DNA from 3 places in the Anaerostipes sp. PC18 genome. Region 2 is predicted to be linked to each of the others. Evidence: riboswitches for the same ligand, from Rfam matches in the RefSeq annotation. Region 2 holds a riboswitch; each other region holds the start of a gene.
The links. Region 2 has a riboswitch for thiamine pyrophosphate ahead of thiC (phosphomethylpyrimidine synthase ThiC). Riboswitches for the same ligand answer to the same signal wherever they lie in the genome.
Positions count from the first base shown of each region.

Region 1: it holds a riboswitch for thiamine pyrophosphate, as region 2 does, so the genes downstream of both, P8F77_RS01290 (thiamine-binding protein) here and thiC (phosphomethylpyrimidine synthase ThiC) in region 2, are expected to answer to the same signal.
Region 3: it holds a riboswitch for thiamine pyrophosphate, as region 2 does, so the genes downstream of both, thiS (sulfur carrier protein ThiS) here and thiC (phosphomethylpyrimidine synthase ThiC) in region 2, are expected to answer to the same signal.

Region 1 covers NZ_CP121164.1:245,898-249,007, reverse strand. Annotated here, with positions in the region: gene P8F77_RS01300 (ABC transporter substrate-binding protein) at 1-370, opposite strand, end outside; gene P8F77_RS01295 (ABC transporter permease) at 399-1,163, opposite strand; gene P8F77_RS01290 (thiamine-binding protein) at 1,132-1,428, opposite strand; TPP riboswitch at 1,623-1,736, opposite strand; gene P8F77_RS01285 (amidophosphoribosyltransferase) at 1,899-3,110, shown strand, end outside.
Region 2 covers NZ_CP121164.1:2,839,324-2,842,433, reverse strand. Annotated here, with positions in the region: gene thiC (phosphomethylpyrimidine synthase ThiC) at 1-1,268, opposite strand, end outside; TPP riboswitch at 1,361-1,464, opposite strand; gene P8F77_RS15265 (patatin family protein) at 1,672-2,502, shown strand; gene P8F77_RS15260 (hypothetical protein) at 2,533-3,110, shown strand, end outside.
Region 3 covers NZ_CP121164.1:1,198,113-1,201,222, forward strand. Annotated here, with positions in the region: gene P8F77_RS06535 (GH32 C-terminal domain-containing protein) at 1-530, shown strand, start outside; gene P8F77_RS06540 (hypothetical protein) at 661-933, shown strand; TPP riboswitch at 1,135-1,241, shown strand; gene thiS (sulfur carrier protein ThiS) at 1,307-1,504, shown strand; gene thiF (sulfur carrier protein ThiS adenylyltransferase ThiF) at 1,506-2,138, shown strand; gene P8F77_RS06555 (thiazole synthase) at 2,141-2,908, shown strand; gene thiH (2-iminoacetate synthase ThiH) at 2,913-3,110, shown strand, end outside.

The DNA.
Region 1 (3,110 bases), 830 kb from region 2:
AAACGATCCCCGATGTATTATGCTGTAAAACTGCTGCCACAGCCTTGATCGGAAGGGCATCATCTCCAACGACAGCAGGCATCATTGTATCCTGAAATGAAATACCGAACTGTGCTTTCCCGGAGCCCACAAGTACTTCTGCTCCGTCCTCCGGCGGCTGTACGATTTCCACGTCCAGGCCGGCCTCTTTAAAATATCCTTTTTCCTTTGCCACATAAATACCTGTGTGGTTAGTATTCGGTGTCCAGTCCAGAACAAATGTAATCTTTTTAAGCTTTCCGTCTCCGGCTTCCTCTTTCTTTGATCCGCATCCAGTCATTGATACAGCTAATAATGCAGAAAGGAATACAGCTAACATTCTCTTTTTCATAATCATCATCCTCTTTTCACTTTTTCGGCTATTCCCGGCTCTCCCATGGCATACATTTCTTCTGCAGAAAATTGACTGCCCACATCAGCAGCAGACTGATCGCAGAAATCATAAAGATCACCGCGAACATTTTGTCAAATGCAAAACCTTTCTTAACCCGGATCATATAGACGCCCAGACCTTCAAATCCTCCCAGCCATTCTGAAATGACGGCTCCCACAACTGCATAGGAAGCTGAAATCCGCAGGCTGGCAAAAAACTGGCCCAGAGATCCCGGAAATTTCACATACCGGAATATCTGCAGCTTTGACGCACCCATGGATCGCATCAGACTGATTGTATCTTTGTCCGCCGAACGAAAGCCGTCCAGCAGGCTCACAGTAATCGGAAAAAATGTCACGATAATAATCAAGATTACCTTTGGAAGCATTTCATATCCAAACCACAATACAAGGAGCGGCGCAATGGCCACTGTGGGCACCGTCTGCGTCAACACGATCAGCGGATAAAATGCCTTATACATTTTATCGAAATGATCCATGAGCACTGCCATAAAAAAACCAATGACAACGCCCATCAGCAGACCGATAAACGATTCAATTATGGTCACTCTCGCATTCGTCATCAGCAGTGAAAAATCATTCACAAATGCCTTGACCACATCCACCGGCGACGGAAGCAGAAATTTTGAAACCATCCCTGTCCCGCTGGCAGTCTGCCATAATGCCAGAAGCACAAGGATCGCCGCTGCCGGCCACAGTTTATTGGTGGTGTTTTGTAACTTTTTTATCAATGGTAAGCACATCCCCTTCTGGCTTATAGGACACTTTAATGTAAGCCGCAACCGACGGTGCACCCGCACGGACAGCGATATGCTGACACTCTTTCACAATGTCCATCAGTTCATCGTAGTCACCCTCAATCGCAGTTTCAAACGGTCCCACATAATAATTCAGTCCCGTACTCTTAATATAATCAATTACCTGATCCACAATACGGATCAATTCTTCGTCATTGGCTGCCTCCGGCAGTGTTTGGATCGCTACGCTTGCATTCATATTTCTTTCCTCCTCATAAATCTGTTTCCTTGACAACTTTGCGTGCCGGATGCAATTTGCCAAAGGCAAATAATTTCCTTGCGCATCTGTGCACAACCTGCGGAGCATTTTTATTTCATTAGGGAAGGTCGTAGAACTTTACTATGAAATAAAAACCCCGCCGGATAAAATCCAACGGGGAAATAGTCTCATGTACAACTGTACTGTTTTATTCCTACGCTGGCATTACCCAGATCAGGTATAAGGGTTAAAGACTTCTTCTCGTCTTACTCTCAGCCGGCAGTCTGCCAGCACCCCTGTATATAAAGTTTTCGTATGTCTCGGTTTAACGGTATGTTTGTATTATAATGAATATATTGAATTAAATCAATTCCCATTTCGAAAGAATACCAATCTTTCCTTGTCCCGTTCCTTCCGTTTGGTTATAATAAATACAGCAATATAATTTTATTTACAAAACGGAGGAATTTATGGGCGGATTTTTTGGTGTCACTTCAAAACAGGATTGTGTTTTTGATTTATATTTTGGGACAGACTATCATTCCCATCTTGGGACAAGACGTGCCGGTATGGCGGTTTACAGTAAAGACGACGGTTTTGACCGGGCCATTCATAACATAGAAAATGCTCCGTTCCGGACAAAATTTGACAAAGACGTCAACAAAATGCACGGATATATGGGCATCGGCTGTATTTCCGATTACGAACCGCAGCCGCTGATCGTTCGCTCCCACCACGGTACTTACGCGATCATGACAGTAGGAAAGATCAATAACACGGATGAAATTATAAAGCAGATGTTTGATTCAGGCCACACACATTTTCTTGAAATGAGCGGCGGAGATATTAACGCAACGGAGCTGGTTGCTGCTATCATCAATCAGAAAGAACATCTCGTGGAAGGAATTCAGCATGCACAGGATGTCATCGACGGTTCCATGACGATCGTGCTTCTGACACCGAAAGGCATCTATGCCGCCAGAGACAAAATGGGCCGCACTCCGATTGCTGTAGGCAAAAAAGACGATGGCTACTGTATTTCCTTTGAGAGTTTTGCCTATTTGAATCTCGGATATGTGGCCGAACGTGAGCTTGGTCCCGGAGAGATCGTGATTCTTACGCCCGAAGGCATTCAGACTCTGGCAAAGCCAGGCGAAGATATGAAGATCTGTACTTTCCTTTGGGTTTATTATGGTTATCCTTCGTCCTCTTATGAAGGAATCAGCGTGGAGGAAATGCGCTATGAGTGCGGAAAGAAGCTGGCTCAGCGTGATGATGCCTCACCGGATACAGTGGCAGGAGTCCCTGATTCAGGAACCGCACATGCTATAGGATATGCCAACGAATCCGGAATCCCATTTTCCAGACCATTTATTAAATATACACCGACCTGGCCTCGTTCCTTTATGCCGACCATACAGAGCAAAAGGAATCTGATCGCCAAGATGAAACTGATCCCGGTCCACGAACTGATCCAGGATAAAAGCCTTTTATTGATTGATGACTCCATCGTAAGGGGAACCCAGCTCCGGGAAACCACAGAATTCCTTTATCAGAGCGGTGCAAAAGAGGTTCATGTCCGCCCGGCCTGTCCGCCGATCATATACGGATGCAAATATTTGAATTTCTCACGGTCTACTTCTGAAATGGATCTGATCACACGCCGGATCATTGAACAGATC
Region 2 (3,110 bases):
GCATTCATATTTCGAACGGAACACATTTTTCCGCACATGGTACATGTATCTTCTCTTTCAGGTTTTGATTCAGCGCGGTACCTTCTTGCCTTTTCAGGGTCTAAAGCCAGATCAAACTGGGCCTCCCAGTCAAGCTTCTGCCTTGCCTTGGCCATCTGGTTGTCCCAATCGATTGCTCCTTTTATGCCTTTGGCGATATCCGCCGCATGGGCTGCAATCTTTGAAGCCATAATGCCTTCTTTTACATCGTCTACATTTGGAAGACGCAGATGCTCGGCCGGTGTAACATAACACAGGAAGCTTGCACCGGATGCCGCTGCAATGGCACCTCCGATCGCTGAAGTGATATGGTCATATCCAGGGGCGATATCGGTAACCAGCGGCCCTAACACATAAAAAGGCGCACCTTTGCATATAGTCTGCTGAATTTTCATATTTGCCTGTATCTGGTCCATTGGCATGTGTCCGGGTCCTTCGATCATTACCTGGACATCCTTTTTCCAGGCCCGGGCCGTCAATTCTCCCAAAGTTACCAGCTCCTCGATCTGAGAAATATCGCTGGCGTCTTTAATGCACCCCGGACGGCAGGCATCCCCGAGGCTTAGAGTAACGTCATATTCATTACAAATGTCCAAAATCTCATCATAGTATTCAAAGAACGGATTTTCACAGCCGGTAGCTTCCATCCAGGCAAAGATCAATGATCCGCCGCGGGAAACAATGTTCATCTGTCTCTTCATGGCCTTAAAACGGTCTGCAGTACTGCGGTTAATCCCGCAGTGAATGGTCATGAAGTCGACTCCGTCTTCCGCATGCATTTTAAATATGTCGATCCATTCTCTGGATGTGATATCCTTGAGAGCCTTGTTGTAGTATACGATGGCATCGTAAATCGGAACAGTGCCCAGAATGGCCGGGCATTCAGCCACAAGCTTTCTTCTGAAGGTCTGAGTGTCCCCGAAAGAAGAAAGATCCATGATCGCTTCAGCACCCATGGAGACAGCCTGGTTTACTTTCTTCATTTCCATATCCATATTCAGACAGTCTCTGGATGTTCCAAGGTTGACATTGATCTTTGTTTTCAGGGAATTGCCGATGCCGAACGGCTTTAAGCATTTATGATTTTTGTTGGCCGGTATGACGATTGTTCCGGCGGCAACTTCATTCATAAGCTTTTGAAGATCCATTCCTTCATAGGCAGCTACAGTTTCCATTTCCTTGGTCGCGATGCCGGCTCTGGCGGCATTCATCTGTGTTGTGTAAGTCATCTTACAACCTCCTCGTTTCAATCAGTCGGGAGGGAATCTAAAATGCAGTATTTAGTTTTCGGAACATTACTTTTTAATGTACATGCTTCCGTTACAATAAGCATCTAAATCCCTACGTTGGCATTACCCAAATCAGGTATGATGGTCGAAGGTTCATCCTTCCTCTCAGCCCGTAAAAGCTCCCATTTTAGTTTCAAAAACGACCTTAAAGGTCATCTTTCGTATTGTATCATTGTTTATTAGAAAGTGCAATGGTTTGAAAATTGCAATATCAGCCAAAAGAGACAATCAAGTGATAAAAACTCATACAATAAGTTTCCAGTTTTTGTGTTATAATAAAGGAAAGGAGAAGCATTTCCGCGGATTACGGGGAGTGCCCAAACGCAGTTAGGAGTGAGAGAAAATGGCAAGTTTAATATTAGAGGGCGGGACATTCCGGCCTATTTTCAGCGCAGGGGTGATGGATGCCCTGCTGGACCGCGACATTATGTTTCCGTATGTGATCGGAGTGTCAGCCGGCATCTGTGACGGCTTTTCTTACGTATCCAGACAGAGGGAGAGAAATCTTCAGATCCTTATGAATCACAGAAATGATCCCAGGTATGTAGGAAGACAGAATCTTATCAAAGAAAGAAGCCTGTTCGGGCTGAATTTTGTTTACAATGTGATCCCAAATAAATTATATCCGTTTGACTGGGACACCTTTTACAAATATGACGGAAAAATCCTAGTGGGAGTTACCAATGCCCTGACCGGGGAAATCGAGTACAAAGACGGAAAAGACTTGGATGAGGAGTGCATGATGCTGAGGGCAACCTGCGCACTGCCGCTTATTTTCCCGGCGATCAATCTGGACGGTGTTCCTTATTTCGACGGAGGAATCGCAGATCCGATCCCGGTTCGCAAAGCGATACGGGACGGCAATGACAAGCATTTGATCGTACTCACAAGACCAAAGGGATATAAAAAGGAGCTCAGCAAAAGCCATAAGGTTACATCAAGGCTGCTGAAAAGAAAGTATCCGAAGCTTCCGGACCTGCTTTTGAACCGTCATGTGGAGTACAACCGCACTGTCCGGTACTGCGAGAGACTGGAGAGAGAAGGAAAGGCTGTGATTCTCAGGCCGGATCATCCCATTGACAGTTTTGAAAAGGATATCGATGTGCTCAGGGAGACTTATCAGATGGGATACGATATGGCAATAGAAAGAATAGAAGAAATCAAAAAACTGTGATACAATAAATTAGAAGAAGAGGTGGTCAGGATGGCAAGAATTTTGTATTCAGAGCGGCCGTATGTAGAAGAACTATCTACCAATAAGACAAGAAATTTAATAGTAATCTGTGAACGCCTCTTTCTGCCGGTGCAGGCAGATGCAGCCAAGCTTGAACTGGCCGGGGAGATCGCCGGCAGACTCATCGATGAGCCCCAGGTTCTTCTCTGGATGCTTCAGTTGGAGGCAATTGAACTTTTGTTTGAACTTTGGGAACAGAAGGATGGGCAGTTTGCACTGGAGCCCAATTTTAATGATCTTCAGCAGCTCCGGTATCTGGGCTTCATTCATGTGGAAGAGGACCAGGTGGCTGTTAATATAGAGGCAAAGGATCTGTTTTATTTTATTTTAAAGAGCCACAAGTCCGGGAAGATCATGGAAAGGCATACAAGATGGGAGCAGGTTATTTTCGGGATGCTGTTTACTTACGGTATTCTCGATGTATATTACTGCTATGATATTTTTGTGCAGGTGACAGGGGAGAAGATATCTTATGACGAGATGGAAAGGTTTCTCCTGATCCGGATCGTATTTTGGCGAAGCGGCATCCTGCTGCGCAATGAGAAAAC
Region 3 (3,110 bases), 1.6 Mb from region 2:
GAAAAGTTTATATTACTGCAAAAGTTGGAGTGTATTCAACGAAGAAAATGATAGTCATTAAAAGACCATATATTAAAATTACTTCCTGTCCATCCAGTGTATATACAGGAAAGAGTGTTCAACTAAAGGCTCAGGCAGTGGGTGTATCAGGAAAAGTAGCATGGAGCGTCAGCCGCCGGTCTTTGGCATCCGTTTCTGCGTCTGGAAAACTGTCTGCAAAAAAAGCAGGAAAGATCACAGTAACAGCAAAATTAAAAAATTACAGCAAAACAGTGAAGGTGACGATTAAAAAACCTTACCTGAAAATCACCTCCTATAGAAAGACAGTGAAACGTAGAAAAAGTTACCGGTTTAGAGCAAAAGCCTATGGAACCTCCAAGTCCGTCAAATGGTCTCTTTCATCAAAGAGCAAAAAATATGCTTCTATTTCAAAAGGCGGAAAGCTTACGACAAAAAGTAGAAAAGGGACTATCACGGTTTATATAAAGTCAGGTTGCGTAAGGAAAACTTTGAAAGTGAAAATTAAATAATAATATATTGTATTATTTGCGTATCCTATCTGTAGAAATGGAGATTTTCAGATTTTTGTATGTTTGAACAATTTTTATGATACTATAGTCACACTTAAAGATCTGAAGATAGATTCAGGAGGATATGATAATGGATAGCTTTGCTTTAAAAGGAGACATTATTTATACGCCTGAACCAGGGAAGTTCCGGAGCCACGAGGATTCTTATCTGGTCTGTGGAGACGGGAAGGTGAAGGGAAAATGGAGAGAACTTCCTGAACGATTTTCAGGGATCAGAGTTGAGGATTACAGCGGAAAGCTTATTTTTCCGGGGCTGTGTGATCTTCATATTCATTCGCCCCAGTATTCCTTCCGGGGGGATCGGGATGGATATGGAGCTGCTTCCCTGGCTGGAAACTTATAGTTCTGCAGTAATAGGTTGAAATAAAAGCAAATGTTCTGATGTATTACTTGTACCATACGGAACCGTGGCTGTGCTGAAAAAACGCAAATGATAGAAAAGCCGGCGCAAACGACAAAAAATATACTTGAATTTTTCAGATAACAGGATTATAATATTTTTTGGTAAGGCAGAGGAATGCTGTCTGCCATATAATTTCATAAACAAGTAAAACTGGAGAACCGATGTTATCGGCTGAGAAGAGGGTATAACCCGAAGATTCATGGAACCTGTTAGTTAGCACTAGCGTAGGGAGTTTTCAATCGATAGAACACAGAGATGGAGCTTACGCTTCATCTTTTTTTCGTTTGTGGCTCCGGGAAACGAAAGGAGAGTTATGATGCGTGTCAATGGAAACAAAAGATTCCTCGAGGGCAGGATCACTCTGAAGGAATTTCTTCTGAAAGAGGGTTACAGGCTTGAGCACATTGCGGTGGAGAGAAACGGAAAGATCGTCCCAAAGGCTGAGTATGAAACTATCATGCTGACAGAGGCGGATACACTGGAGATCGTCAGCTTCGTAGGCGGTGGATGAGATGCTGACGAGAGAACGATTTGAACAGGAACTGGACAGACGCCAGACGCCGAAAGTGAGGGAAAGGCTCAGGGAAGGAACCGTGGCCGTTGCGGGTCTTGGGGGTCTTGGCTCTAATATAGCCCTGATGCTTGCAAGAACGGGGATCAGGAAGCTGTTTCTGGCAGATTTTGACCGGGTAGATCCATCCAACCTAAACCGGCAGGCATACACCATTTCCCAGATTGGCATGAAAAAAACAGAAGCCATGAGTGAACTGATCCGCCAGGTCAACCCGTGGATTGAACTGGGATTTTTTGACGGAAGGGTGACGCAGGAAAATGCGGCAGAGCTGTTTCGGCCATATCCGATTATCTGCGAGGCATTTGACTCGCCAAAGGCGAAAGCCGAGCTGGTCAACGGCGTATTGTCTCAGCTGCCTGACAATACCGTTATTTCCGGCAGCGGGATGGCCGGATCTTACAGTTCAAACCTGATAAAAACGGCAAAGAAAATGAAACGGCTTTATGTGTGCGGAGACGGGACACATGGGATATCAACAGAGGAATCACTGACTGCGGCCAGAGTATCAATCTGTGCGGGACACGAGGCGAACATGGCGATACGGCTGATTTTAGGAGAAGAAGAGGTATAAAGATGAGTGATACATTAAAAATCGGAACAAAGGAATTTACATCAAGGTTTCTGCTTGGAACCGGAAAGTTCAGCCTGGAAAAGACGGCGGAGGCTGTAAATGCGGCCGAAGCCCAGATTGTTACTATGGCGCTCAGGCGGGTAAAGGAGGCAGGTTCCAGCAATATTTTAGAGTACATACCGGATACGGTGACACTGCTTCCAAACACCTCCGGGGCAAGAAATGCCCAGGAGGCTGTGCGCATTGCAAGGCTTGCAAGAGAAGTGGGATGCGGTGATTTTATCAAGATCGAAGTGATACGGGATACAAAGTATCTGATGCCCGACAACGCAGAGACAATCAAAGCCACGGAGATTCTTTCAAGAGAGGGTTTCACTGTTCTTCCCTATGTGAGCCCCGATTTGAATACGGCAAGGGACCTGGAAAGTGCAGGCGCCGCCGCGGTCATGCCTCTGGCAGCGCCCATCGGAAGCAACAAAGGACTCCTTACGAAAGATTTTATCCAAATGCTGATTGATGATACCGATCTTCCGGTCATTGTGGATGCCGGAATCGGGAAGCCGTCCGAGGCCTGTGCAGCAATGGAGATGGGAGCCGATGCCGTACTGGCAAATACGGCTGTAGCTACGGCAGGAGATGTGGTATCCATGGCAAAGGCTTTTAAAATGGCAGTTGACGCAGGAAGAAAGGCATACCTTGCCGGACTGGGACGGGTCCTGGACCATGGAGGAGATGCCTCATCTCCGCTGACAGGATTTTTGGAGGACTAGGGCGATGGAGATATTAGATGAAGTGTTAAAGGAATATGATGAATATGACTACAATGTTTACACAAAAGACGATGTCATCACAGCTCTTTCAAAAGAAACGGTGAGTGCTGAGGACTACAAGGCTCTGCTCTCACCGGCTGCCATGGATTTTCTGGAGCCAATGGCCAAAAGAGCAAAAAAGGAAACAATGAAGCATTTCGGG